Regions from separate parts of the Pseudomonas sp. ZY71 genome, predicted to be linked through region 3. Evidence: predicted binding sites of a transcription regulator. Region 3 holds the regulator's gene; each other region holds the start of a gene.
What was found. The regulator sigma-54, encoded in region 3, starts transcription at its own class of promoters, with help from an activator protein. The targets are predictions, from matches to a motif close to ANTGGCATNNANNTTGCTNT.
Positions count from the first base shown of each region.

Region 1: flgB (flagellar basal body rod protein FlgB) is a predicted target of sigma-54. The motif match lies at 2,035-2,054, and genes of this name have one in related genera.
Region 2: VY732_RS07770 (flagellar basal body rod protein FlgF) is a predicted target of sigma-54. The motif match lies at 1,883-1,902, and genes of this name have one in related genera.

Region 1 covers NZ_CP144274.1:5,010,606-5,015,052, forward strand. Annotated here, with positions in the region: gene flgE (flagellar hook protein FlgE) at 1-367, opposite strand, end outside; gene flgD (flagellar hook assembly protein FlgD) at 399-1,124, opposite strand; gene flgC (flagellar basal body rod protein FlgC) at 1,140-1,583, opposite strand; gene flgB (flagellar basal body rod protein FlgB) at 1,587-1,994, opposite strand; gene cheR (protein-glutamate O-methyltransferase CheR) at 2,367-3,194, opposite strand; gene VY732_RS22235 (chemotaxis protein CheV) at 3,241-4,173, opposite strand; gene flgA (flagellar basal body P-ring formation chaperone FlgA) at 4,256-4,447, shown strand, end outside.
Region 2 covers NZ_CP144274.1:1,752,145-1,756,591, reverse strand. Annotated here, with positions in the region: gene flgH (flagellar basal body L-ring protein FlgH) at 1-204, opposite strand, end outside; gene flgG (flagellar basal-body rod protein FlgG) at 257-1,042, opposite strand; gene VY732_RS07770 (flagellar basal body rod protein FlgF) at 1,088-1,828, opposite strand; gene VY732_RS07765 (sigma-54-dependent transcriptional regulator) at 2,140-3,699, opposite strand; gene phhA (phenylalanine 4-monooxygenase) at 4,074-4,447, shown strand, end outside.
Region 3 covers NZ_CP144274.1:1,026,003-1,030,449, reverse strand. Annotated here, with positions in the region: gene lptC (LPS export ABC transporter periplasmic protein LptC) at 1-58, shown strand, start outside; gene lptA (lipopolysaccharide transport periplasmic protein LptA) at 45-590, shown strand; gene lptB (LPS export ABC transporter ATP-binding protein) at 590-1,315, shown strand; gene VY732_RS04365 (RNA polymerase factor sigma-54) at 1,503-2,993, shown strand; gene hpf (ribosome hibernation-promoting factor, HPF/YfiA family) at 3,067-3,375, shown strand; gene ptsN (PTS IIA-like nitrogen regulatory protein PtsN) at 3,387-3,851, shown strand; gene rapZ (RNase adapter RapZ) at 3,854-4,447, shown strand, end outside.

The DNA.
Region 1 (4,447 bases), 2.7 Mb from region 3:
GACGCGAGGTGTAGTCGGTGTTGGTGATGAAACCGGCGTCGTCGACTTTGAAAGTACCGGCACGAGTGTAGGAAATCGAGCCGTTGTTGCTCATGGTGAAGAAGCCGGAACCGTTGATACCCATGTCCAACACGTTACCGGTGTTGTTGATGTCACCCTGAGTGAACTGCTGGGAAACGTTGGCCAGGCGAACACCGTTGCCGATGACTTTGCTGCCGGTGCCCAGACGGGTCGCCGAGTAAACGTCTTCGAATTCTGCACGGGACGATTTGAAACCGGCGGTCGCGACGTTGGCGATGTTGTTGCCGGTCACGTCCAGTTGTTTGTTGGCTGCATAGAGACCGCTAAGGCCGATATTGAAAGACATATTCCACTCCTTTGTTGCCGGTTAGTCGGCTCTATATACCAATGGTTTGTACTTTGGACAGGGCAACGGAGCCCTTGCCAGCCAGGTTGAGCATCAACTCGCCACCGGTCTGGCTGATCGTCACGCTGTTGACCGTTGCCGGCAGGTAAGTGGCCAGATCGGTCGCGGTGCCGTTGATCGGTGCGCTCGCCTTGAAGGTGTAGGTACCGGTCGGCACGAGGGTGCCGGACGTGTCCTTGCCGTCCCAGGTGAAGCTGGCACTGCCAGCGGCGCGACTGCCCAGATCGATGGTGCGAACCGTCTTGCCGCTGCTGTCGGTGATGGTCACGGTACCCTCAGCAATGGACGTCGACAGGTTCACCGAACCGGTCAGGCCTTTGCTCGGATCGTCGAGCTGCGCGGTGTTGGTCTGCACGATCACATTGCGACCGACCAGCGACGAAGCTTGCAGCGCCTGCGACGAGTTGTAGTTGCCGGCCAGGCCACTCACGGTGGAGTTCAGCGTGGTGATGCCTTCGAGGCTGCTGAACTGCGCCAACTGCGCAACGAATGCGCTGTTGTCCTGCGGGTCGAGCGGGTTCTGGTTTTTCAGCTGGGTGACCAGCAATTGCAGGAACGCATCCTTGCCCAACGCTTGACCGCCGGTGGCACTGTTGGTCGCCGAGGCGATGCCGCCCGTCGTGGTGCTGCTGGTCTTCGCCGAGTTGGCGAGGATGTCCTTCAGGCTCGGCGTAGCGGTGGTATCGGTAACACTCATGGCAGTCGCCCCTTATTACTGACCGAGGGTCAGTACCTTCTGCATCATGGTTTTGGCGGTGTTCATCATTTCGGCGTTGGTCTGGAACGAACGGCTCGCGGAAATCATGTCGGCCATTTCTTCCACTACGTTGACGTTCGGGTAGTAGACGTAGCCTTTGGCGTCAGCCGCCGGATGGTTCGGCTCGTAGCGCGCTTCGAGGTTGCTCTGGTCTTCGACCACACCGAGCACTTGCACGCCCTGACCGGCCGCGTCCTGGCTCTGGAACAACGAGTTGCTGCCACTGTTCTGGCCGCCCTGGAACATGGTGGCGAATACCGGGTGACGGGCGCGATAGGTCTGGTCGATGCTCGACGAGACGGTTTCGGCGTTGGCGATGTTCGACGCCACGGTGTTCAGACGCGTGGTCTGTGCGCTCATGCCGCTGCCGGCAATGTTGAAAACGCTGGACAGGGACATGGATTACTCTCCGCGCAGGGCTGACACCAGCCCTTTGAATTTGCTGTTGAGCAGGGTGAAGCTGGCCTGGAAGCCGACGGCGTTTTCCGCGTAGTTCGACTGTTCCAGTTGGGCGTCCACAGTGTTCTGGTCGATCGAAGGTTGCATCGGCGTGCGATACATCAGCGATTCGTCGCCGTTGCCCAGGCCCTCAGCTTCGATGTGACGGCTGTTGGTCATGTTCAAAGCGATGGTGCCGTTCGCATTTTTCTGGGTCTGTGCTTCAAGCACTTTGGAGAAGTCCAGATCCCGCGCCTTGTAGTTCGGGGTGTCGGCGTTGGCGATGTTGTTGGCCAGCACTTCGGCACGCTGGGCGCGGAAGCCCAATGCCTTTTCGTGAATGCCGAGCGCTTTATCGAAGCTGATGCTCATGTCGGGAACCTTCAGGTGACCGGTTTTTCGTAACTGAGCTTTAGCAAGCGCCGTGCCAAACCATAAAACCCCCGTAAACCGGGGCCTTGCCGGACGTCGGCAAAGCGGCAATGCCAGAAAAGCGGCAACCGGTTTCCGCCGGATGCCGCTTTTCTGCCGCTTGCCTTCTCCCTCATCCACGCCACAGCCTCCTTGTAGGAGTGAGCCTGCTCGCGATAGCGGTGTGTCAGGCACCGATGATGCTGAATGTGCTACCGCTATCGCGAGCAGGCTCACTCCTACAGGAGTTTTGTGGTGTCAGGGAGAAATTCCGCAGGCACAAAAAAACGGCAGGCCTTTTCGGGCCTGCCGTTTTTTGTATTGCCGATGCAATCACTTCGCCTGGTAAATGATCCCCGGGCTGCACTGCACCATCTGGTAATGGTCCGGCAAACCGTTCAACGCTTCGGAAGCGCCAAGGAACAGATAACCGCCCGGCTTCAACGTGCTGTGAATGCGCAACAGGATGTCTTTCTTCACTTCGGCAGAGAAGTAGATCAACACGTTGCGGCAGAACACGATGTCGAACTTGCCCAGCGCGGCATAGCTGTCGAGCAGGTTGAACGAACGGAACTCCACGCGGTTCTTGATCGGCGCCTTGATCACCCAGCGCCCCGGCCCTTTCGGGTCGAAGTAACGCTGCAAACGTTCCGGCGACAAACCACGACCGATCGCCAGGCTGTCGTACTCGCCCGTCTTGCAGTTGGTCAGCATAAGGCCGGACAAATCAGTGGCAACGATCTGCACACCCATCTTCAACTGGCCCAGGTTGCTGCGCTCGAACTCGTCGATCGACATCGACAGCGAGTACGGTTCCTGGCCCGACGAGCACGCCGCCGACCAGATCCGCAGACGCTGGTTGGGGCTGGCCTTGATCGCTTCAGGCAGTACCTTGTTCTTCAAGACTTCAAACGGATAGGTGTCACGAAACCACAGGGTTTCGTTGGTCGTCATGGCATCGACCACCTGCTCGCGCAAACCGCTGCGCGGCTGGGTCTGGATGCGCTGAACCAGCTCACCCAGGGATTTGATGCCTTGCTGCTCCATCAGTTTGTTGAGACGGCTCGAGACCAGGTATTGCTTGTTTTCACCGAGCAAAATGCCACAGGCTTTTTCCAGGAAGACCCGGAACTGTTCGAAATCCAAATTACCCGTAGACAATGATGCCGCCTCTTAAATCGTGTTGACCGCCAGGAGCAAAACGCTCCTAGCTGATATCTGCTGCTTTGATCCGGTCGACTACCCGGGATGCCAGGTCATCAGGGCGGAACTTGGCCAGGAAGTCATCAGCACCGACTTTCTTGACCATCGCCTGATTGAATACCCCGGACAACGAAGTATGCAGGATGATATGAAGCTTTTGCATGCGTGCGTCGCCGCGGATTTCCGCCGTCAGGGTGTACCCGTCCATCTCCGGCATCTCGATGTCGGAAATCATCATCAGGAACTCTTCTTCCGGCTTCTTGCCCTCGTCGACCAGCTTGCGCAGGTAATCCAGCGCCTGCTTGCCGTCGTTCAGCGCCACTACTTCGACACCGATCGTCTGTAGACAACGCGTGACCTGCTTGCGCGCCACCGACGAGTCATCGACCGTCAAGACACGCAACGACAGTGCCTTGGTCTGGGTCTCGACATCGACCACGCCCACCGAAATCGCTTCCGGTGTCGGCGCAACTTCCGCCAGCACTTTCTCGACGTCGATGATTTCGACTAACTGATTGTCCACCCGAGTCACAGCGGTCAGGTAATGATCGCGACCCGTGCCCTTGGGCGGTGGATGAATCTCTTCCCAGTTCATGTTGACGATGCGCTCCACCGAGCGGACCAGGAAACCCTGGGTCTTGGTGTTGTACTCCGTGATGATCACGAACGGGTTGTTCTTGTCTTTCAACGCTCCGGAACCGGTGGCCATTGCCAGATCAAGGATCGGAATGGTCGCCCCCCGGATATTTGCCACCCCGCACACGACAGGACTGGACTTGGGCATCAACGTCAGCGACGGGCACTGCAACACTTCCCGCACCTTGAACACGTTGATTCCATAGAGCTGCTGACCGTCAAGACGGAACAACAACAGCTCCAGGCGATTCTGCCCTACCAGTTGCGTGCGCTGGTTCACCGAATCCATTACACCAGCCATGCCCAGACTCCTACACCAACGCCAAGTGTTGTTGCGACGCACATTCATTGCTAAACGGCACGGCGCTTGCTTTTTAACTCGTATGAACGCTCAAACGACATTTTTTCGACGCCTGACATCTCCCCTCCGCAGAGGGCTTTGTGCTGCGGGCGCTATTTGCTGCTTTTTTGCTGGCAGCCCTGCCATTGCTGATGCGGTTACCTTGCCTGACATGCTTATCGGCGTCACTCAGGGCTTTCTTGAGTTCACCGTAGAAGACTATCTGGCAACCAGT
Region 2 (4,447 bases), 730 kb from region 3:
ACCGACCCGGAACGCCTTGCGGTCGCTGTACAGGTTCTGCTCGAAGCCGGCCTGGTAGATCGAGCCGTTATTGGCCGCAGCCGGCAGCGGCGTGCGCGGCAACACCGGGGCGTAGTAAGGGTCATTGGGCTTGGGCGTCGGGGCGACGCAGCCCGCGAGCGAGACGACCCCACTCAATGCCAGAACAGATACAAAGCGATTCATGACCCTACCTCACGGTGTTGCAGGCGACCTCATGGCCGCCTCATAGACTTGATTACAGATTCTGCGTTACGAACGAGAGCATCTGGTCAGCGGTGGAGATCACCTTGGAGTTCATCTCGTAAGCGCGCTGAGTGGTGATCATGTTGACCATCTCTTCAACAGTGCTGACGTTGGAGGTTTCCAGGGTGTTCTGCAGGGTGGTACCGAAACCGGCCAGACCCGGGGTGCCGACTTGCGGCGCGCCGGAAGCGGCGGTTTCCAGGAACAGGTTGTTGCCCACGGCTTGCAGACCGGCCGGGTTGATGAAGTCGGCGGTTTGCAGGTTGCCGATCACCTGCGACGCGGCGTTGCCAGCGACAGTGATGGACACCGTGCCGTCACGGCCGACAGTGAAGGTCTGGGCATCGTTCGGAATGACGATGGCCGGTTCCAGAGCGAAACCGCTGGCGTTAACGATCTGGCCGTTGGAATCGAGGTGGAAGGTACCGTCACGGGTGTAGGACGTGGTGCCGTCCGGCTGCAGAATCTGGAAGAAACCGCGACCGTCGATGGCCATATCCAGCGGCTGCTCGGTGGTTTGCAGGCTGCCGGCGGTGAAGTTTTTCTGAGTGCCGACGATGCGCACACCAGTACCCAGTTGCAGACCCGACGGCAGTTCGCTGTCCTGGGTCGACTGAGCGCCTGGCTGACGCTTGATCTGATAGAGCAAGTCCTGGAACTCGGCGCGATCACGTTTGAAACCCGTGGTCGACACGTTTGCCAGGTTGTTGGAAATGGTGGTCAGGTTGGTGTCCTGGGCGGACAGACCGGTTTTGGCAACCCATAGAGCCGGAAGCATTCGATTCTCCTCGTGCGCCTGTTTTTCGGCGCGACGTTCTGATAATTAGCTGATCTGCAAGACCCGAGCCATGGCCTGGTCGTCGTCTTTGGCGGTGTTCATCATCTTGACGTGCAACTCGAACTGCTTGGCCAAGGCCAGCACCGAAGTCATCTCTTCGACGGCGTTGACGTTGCTCGACTCAAGGAAACCCGACACCAGTTTGACGTTGGCATCGGCCGGCGCCGGCTGGCCGTCCTTGGTGTAGATCGAGCCGTCGAGGCCCTTGTTCATGTTCTTGATGTCCGGGTTGACCAGTTTGATCCGGTCGACTTCCGCCATGACGCGCGGGCCTTCGCCCATCGCACGAATACTGATGGTGCCGTCTTCACCGACTTCGATCTGCTGCTCGGGCGGCACGGCGATCGGACCGCCATTGCCGATCACCGGCATGCCGTTGCCGGCGCGCAGAACGCCGAGGGCGTCAACGTTGAGGCTGCCGGTGCGCACGTAGCTTTCGCCGCCGTTCGGGTTCTGCACGGCAATGAAACCGTTGCCGGTTACCGCGACGTCGAGGTCACGACCGGTCTGCACCAGCGAGCCCGGGGTGAAGTCGGTGGCGGGCCGTTCGCTCATGGCAAACGCGCGCGCCGGAAAGCTGTCACCGAACACCGGCATCGAACGCGCCTGCTCCAGGTCGCGCTGAAAACCGTTGGTGGAGATGTTCGCCAGGTTGTTGGCATGAGCCTTCTGCGCCAGTGCGTTCTGGCTGGCGCCGGTCATTGCCACATAAAGGTACTTGTCCACACTCTTTCCTCTGCATGCCGGACGTTTGCCGCCCACCGCTGTACTGCTGAGCCATAAGCAATTTGCAGACCAACTTTTTTCTGGCGCACAAAGACCCGGTAAACAAAGGACTTGGAGGATGTTGCGGGGGAATTGGAAATGTATCGAAGTCGAAAAACCGGCGGTGTTATGCCGGTAGGTGGCAAAGTCTGGCGCTGGTGTTGCCTGGACTATCGCTTTCGCGAGCAGGCTCGCTCCCACAGGGGAATGCCTTTCAAATGTGGGAGCGAGCCTGCTCGCGAAGAGGCCATCACTACCCACACATGTTTGGGCTACGACTCGGTTTTGCCGACTTCATATTCACGCAGCTTGTTGGCAATGGTGGTGTGCGAAACCCCAAGTCGCTTACCCAACTGCCGACTGCTCGGATGCTCGGAATACAACCGCTCCAGCACCGCTTTCTCGAAGCGCCCGACAATTTCGTCCAAGCCACCTTCCAGCGAAAAATCGCCAAGCGGCTGACGCACGCCGTAATCCGGCAGCCGAATATGCTCAGCCTTCACCGTGCCGCCATCGCACAGGGAAACCGCCTGGAACAGCACGTTCTCCAGTTGCCGCACGTTGCCCGGCCAGTGGTAATGACTGAGCCGATCCATCGCTGCCGGTGCCAGTTTCGGCAGCGAGCAACCGATCTGCCGACTGGCCTGATCGAGAAAGTGCTCGACCAGCGGCGTCAGTCCGTCGAGGCATTCGCGCAACGGCGGGATATGCAGGGAGAGCACGTTCAAGCGGTGATACAAATCCTGGCGAAACTCGCCGCGTGCGCACAGTTCGGACAAGTCCACCTGGGTGGCGCAGATCACCCGCACATCCAGGTAAACCTCTTCATCACTGCCGACGCGACGGAAGCAACCGTCCTGTAGAAAGCGCAGCAACTTCACCTGCAAGCGCGGGCTCATTTCGCCAACACCATCGAGAAACAGCGTGCCGCCCGCCGTCAGCTCCAGCAGCCCGAGCTTGCCTTCAGCCCGCGCCCCTTCAAAAGCGCCGGGGCCGTAGCCGAACAGCTCGGTCTCGGCCATCGACTCAGGCAGGCCTGCGCAGTTGAGCGCCATCAGCGGCGACTGCCCGCGCGGGCTGGCGAGGTGGCAAGCACGCGCGAGCAATTCCTTGCCGGTGCCGGTTTCGCCTTCAATCAACAGCGGTGCATCGAGCGGGGCCATACGCCGCGCTTCACGAACCACGGCGGCCATGACTTTGGAGCTCTGGAAGATGCTGTCGAAGCCACGCAGCTCCTGCTTGCGCACGTTGTAGATGCGCTCGCCTACGCGGTCGGCGCGGTGCAAGGTCAATACCGCGCCGGCCATCGCTTCACTGTCGTCGTGCTCCGATTGCAGTGGCGCGATGTCAGCCAGAAAGATGTCGCCCTTGACCTTGACCCGCATGCCGTTGATTCGCGATTTGTTGGCGCGCACCAGCTCTGGCAAATCGAAATCTTCGGCGTAACGCGACAGCGGAATCCCCGGCACTTCATCGACCCGTACACCGAGCAACTGCGCCGCCGCGCGGTTGGCAGCGACGATCGAGCCGCCCATGTCGATCGACAGCACCGGAAACTCCAGCGCGCCGAGCAAGGCGTTCAGCTCCATGTGCCGTCGTTCGCTGGGCATCAGCCCTACCCGCTTGACGCCGAACACCCCAGCGATCGCCTCGAATTTCGGTCGCAGCGCCTGGAACTGGATATTGATCAGGTTCGGGCAGTGCAGGTAGATCGCATTGCCGTGCTCGCCACCGACCTCACCGCGCGCGACGTTGATGCCGTACGCCACCAACAGATTGAGGATGTCGCGCAGGATGCCGATGCGGTTCTGGCAGTGGACTTTGATGCGCATATAAATCGCCCGAATAAACGATGAGAAACCTGTAGGAGTGAGCCTGCTCGCGATGGCTTTGGGTCAGTTGATATTGATGCTGACTGATACACCGCTATCGCGAGCAGGCTCACTCCTACAGGGGGACCGCGCCAGACTTTTCTGTGGCGGCACGCAGATAATTGTCAAGATTATGTGACAGCCAACCGCCTTTTCAAACCCATGAATCACTGCAAACGCGAGATATCCGCCAAACCGTAACGATAACTTTACGAATTACAGAGAAATTTCCTACGCGCAGGCTATTCAACCTGCTGCACATCAATCCGCTCTCAGGTAATTCTGAATCCATCGCTGGACATAACAAGAACGAATTCCCCTAGCAGGAGAGCAGTATGAAGCAGACGCAATACGTGGCCCGCGAGCCCGATGCGCAAGGTTTTATCGACTACCCCGCCGAAGAACACGCGGTGTGGAACACGCTGATCACTCGCCAGTTGAAAGTGATTGAAGGGCGTGCCTGCCAGGAGTACCTGGACGGTATCGAAAAACTCGGTCTGCCCCACGACCGCATTCCGCAACTCGGCGAGATCAACAAGGTGCTCGGCGAGACCACCGGTTGGCAGGTCGCCCGCGTTCCGGCACTGATTCCCTTCCAGACCTTTTTTGAACTGCTGGCCAGCAAGCAATTTCCGGTCGCGACCTTTATTCGTACCCGCGAAGAGCTGGACTACCTGCAAGAGCCGGATATTTTCCACGAGATCTTCGG
Region 3 (4,447 bases):
GAAGGAAAGCAGGATACACCTGCTATCGAACGTAAGAGGACAGTATGAGGCTCGTTAAAACCCTCCCTATTTTGCTCAGTCTGGGCGCAGCACTGGGAAGCGTGAGCGCCTGGGCTCTGCCGAACGATCAGCAGCAACCTATCCGCATTCAGGCCGACGACGCCCAACTGGATGACAAGAACGGCATCGCCACCTACAAGGGCGACGTGATCATCACCCAAGGCTCGATGAAGGTGACCGGTAATACCGTGACCATCACCCGCACCCCGGCCGGCGATATCGACGTGGTGACTTCGGTGGGCAACCTTGCCTACTTCGAACAACTGCAGACCGCTGGCGACACCAAGCCGGTTCAGGGCTGGGGCGTGACGATCCAGTACCATGCTGCGCAGAATCGCGTCGTGCTGATCGACAAGGCCAAGGTTGTCGACAAGGACAACAACACGACGCAAGGCGAGAAAATCGTCTATGACACCGTGAAGAAACTGGCCAGCGCCGGTCGCGCTACCGGCAGCAAGGTTACCGAGGCGCGTCCGCGCATCGATATGGTGATCCAGCCGAAGAAGAAAACCGACGAGAAAACCCAGTAATGGCAACTCTGAAAGCTCAGCACCTGGCCAAGGCCTATAAAAGCCGCCAGGTCGTGCGTGACGTCAGCCTGTCGATCGACAGCGGCCAGATCGTCGGCCTGCTCGGCCCGAACGGTGCCGGCAAGACCACCTGCTTCTACATGATCGTCGGCTTGGTACAGGCCGATCAGGGCCGCGTACTGATCGATGATCTGGACGTCAGCCACCAGCCGATGCACGGCCGTGCAAAGGCCGGGATCGGCTATCTGCCGCAAGAAGCGTCGATCTTCCGCAAACTGTCGGTGGCCGACAACATCATGGCCATCCTCGAGACCCGTCAGGAACTCGACAAGGCCGGTCGCCGCAAAGAGCTGGAAAGCCTGCTGCAGGAATTCCACATCAGCCACATCCGCGACAACCTCGGCATGAGCCTGTCCGGTGGTGAACGCCGCCGGGTGGAAATCGCTCGCGCGCTGGCAACGGCACCGAAATTCATCCTGCTCGACGAACCGTTCGCCGGTGTCGACCCGATTTCGGTCGGCGATATCAAGCAGATCATCCACCACCTCAAGGCCAAAGGCATCGGTGTGCTGATCACCGACCACAACGTTCGTGAGACGCTGGATATCTGCGAAACCGCTTACATCGTCAACGATGGTCAGTTGATTGCCGAGGGCGATGCAGAAACCATCCTGGCCAACGATCTGGTCAAGGAAGTGTATCTGGGCCACGAGTTCCGCCTGTAAGCGCAACAGTGCCCGGTGCGCCGCCCGGGCGCTGTATCGATTCAAGCAGGATTTAATACGCTTTAATTGTTACAGCGCTCTAGGCAAACACTTCAGTTTCAGGCATATAATTTGCTTAAGTTTGGCGCTCCGGCGCCCTGTAGTGGATGGCGCATAGCGCCGGCGAATAAGGTGTTAAGCCCCTGCCATGAAACCATCGCTAGTCTTGAGAATGGGCCAGCAGCTGACGATGACACCGCAGCTGCAACAGGCCATCCGCCTGCTCCAATTGTCGACCCTGGATCTGCAACAGGAAATCCAGGAGGCGCTGGAATCCAATCCGATGCTCGAACGCCAGGAAGAAGGCGACGACTTCGACAATTCCGACCCCATGGCCGACAACGCCGAACAGAAGCCCACCGAAATCCAGGAACCCTCCTATCAGGAAACCGCGCCGACGGTGGACAACCTCGAGGACGGCGAATGGAACGAGCGCATCCCCAACGAGCTTCCGGTCGACACGGCCTGGGAAGACGTCTACCAGACCAGCGCCAGCAGCCTGCCCAGCAGCGACGATGACGAGTGGGATTTCACCACACGCACGTCCGCCGGCGAGAGCCTGCAAAGCCACTTGCTGTGGCAGCTGAACCTTGCACCGATGTCCGACACCGATCGCCTGATCGCCGTGACCCTGATCGATTGCATCAACAATCAGGGCTACCTGGACGAAACCCTCGAAGAGATCCTTGAGGCGTTCGACCCGGAACTGGACATCGAACTGGACGAAATCGAAGCCGTCCTGCACCGCATCCAGCAGTTCGAACCGGCCGGCATCGGCGCGCGCAATCTCGGCGAATGCCTGCTGCTGCAATTGCGCCAGTTGTCGGCCAAGACACCTTGGCTGGCTGAAGCGAAACGTCTGGTCAGCGATTACATCGACCTGCTCGGCAGCCGCGACTACAGCCAGTTGATGCGGCGCATGAAGCTCAAGGAAGACGAACTGCGTCAGGTCATCGAGCTGGTGCAAAGCCTTAATCCGCGCCCGGGTTCACAGATCGAATCAACCGAAGCCGAATACGTCGTGCCCGACGTGATCGTGCGCAAGGACAACGAACGCTGGCTGGTCGAACTCAATCAGGAATCGGTGCCACGCCTGCGCGTCAACGCCCAGTACGCTGGTTTCGTCCGCCGCGCCGACACCAGTGCCGACAACACCTTCATGCGCAACCAGTTGCAGGAAGCCCGCTGGTTCATCAAGAGCCTGCAGAGCCGCAACGAAACCCTGATGAAAGTTGCCACCCAGATCGTCGAGCATCAGCGCGGTTTTCTGGAGTACGGCGACGAAGCGATGAAGCCATTGGTCCTGCATGACATCGCCGAAGCGGTCGGCATGCACGAATCGACGATTTCACGGGTGACCACGCAGAAATTCATGCATACCCCGCGCGGTATTTATGAGCTGAAATACTTTTTCTCCAGCCACGTCAGCACCTCCGAAGGCGGCGAATGCTCGTCCACGGCGATCCGCGCGATCATCAAAAAACTGGTTGCTGCGGAAAATCAGAAAAAGCCGTTGAGTGACAGCAAGATCGCTGGTTTACTGGAGGCACAAGGCATTCAGGTGGCTCGCCGCACCGTCGCCAAGTACCGCGAATCCCTCGGGATCGCGCCTTCGAGCGAACGCAAGCGGTTGATGTAAGCCACGTTACAGCGTTCCAGTGGCAGGCTATCCAGCCTGCCGCTTTATGCACTGGCAACGAAGGAGAAGCTGTATGCAAGTCAACATCAGTGGACACCAACTGGAAGTGACCGAACCTCTGCGCGACTACATCAATGAGAAACTTCAACGATTGGAGCGCCATTTCGACAAGATCACCAACGTGCAAGTCACGATGTGCGTCGAAAAGCTTAAGCAGAAAATCGAAGCCACCTTGCATATTCCCGGCAGCGAAGTGGTCGCCAACGCAGAAGATACTGATATGTATGCTGCGATCGACTCACTGACCGACAAGCTGGATCGCCAACTCAAAAAGCATAAGGAAAAGACCCAAAGCCTCCTCCAGGGCGCGACAGGTCGATAACCCCCCATTCCATGATCCGACTTGAAAGTATCCTGACCCCCGGCCGTTCCCTTGTGAACGTGCCGGGCGGCAGTAAAAAGAAAGCTCTCGAACAAATTGCCAACCTGATCGCCCGCGAAGTGCCGGATCTGGCCATGCAGGATGTCTTCGAGGCGTTGATTGCCCGTGAAAAACTCGGTTCCACCGGTTTTGGTAACGGCATCGCCATCCCCCATTGCCGCCTCAAGGGTTGCCAAGCGCCGATCAGCGCGCTGATGCACCTTGACGCTCCGATCGATTTCGACGCCATTGACGGCGCTCCGGTTGACCTGCTGTTTGTTTTGCTGGTCCCGGAAGCCGCCACCGATGCGCATCTGGAGTTGCTACGTCAGATCGCCAGCATGCTGGATCGTAAGGAAGTGCGCGAAAAGCTGCGTAGCGCACCGAGTAGCGAAGCCTTGTATCAGGTCGTCCTGAGCGAGCAGAACGGGCATTAATCATGCGTTTGATCATCGTCAGCGGCCGTTCCGGCTCGGGTAAAAGTACGGCTCTGGATGTCCTTGAGGACAACGGCTATTACTGCATCGACAACCTGCCCGCAGGCTTGCTGCCGGAACTGGCCGAACGCGCGCTGATTCACACTGAGCTGGCGCAACCGCTGGTGGCCGTATCGATCGATGCGCGCAACCTGCCGAGTCATCTGACGCGCTTTCCCGAGTTGCTTGAAGATGTCCGGGCCAAGCACATCCAGTGCGATGTCCTGTATCTGGACGCCGACGAAGAAACCTTGCTCAAGCGTTTCTCCGAAACCCGCCGTCGCCACCCGCTGAGCAACGCCAATCGCTCGCTGGCCGAAGCTATCCAGGATGAAACCGCCCTGCTCGGCCCGATCGCCGACCTCGCCGACCTGAAGATCAACACCACCAATCTGAACCTGTATCAGCTGCGCGACTCCATCAAGCTGCGCCTGCTGAATCAGCCGGAGCCGGGCACCGCGTTTCTGGTCGAGTCATTCGGCTTCAAGCGCGGCATGCCGGTGGATGCAGATCTGGTGTTCGACGTGCGCTGCCTGCCCAATCCGTACTGGAAGCCG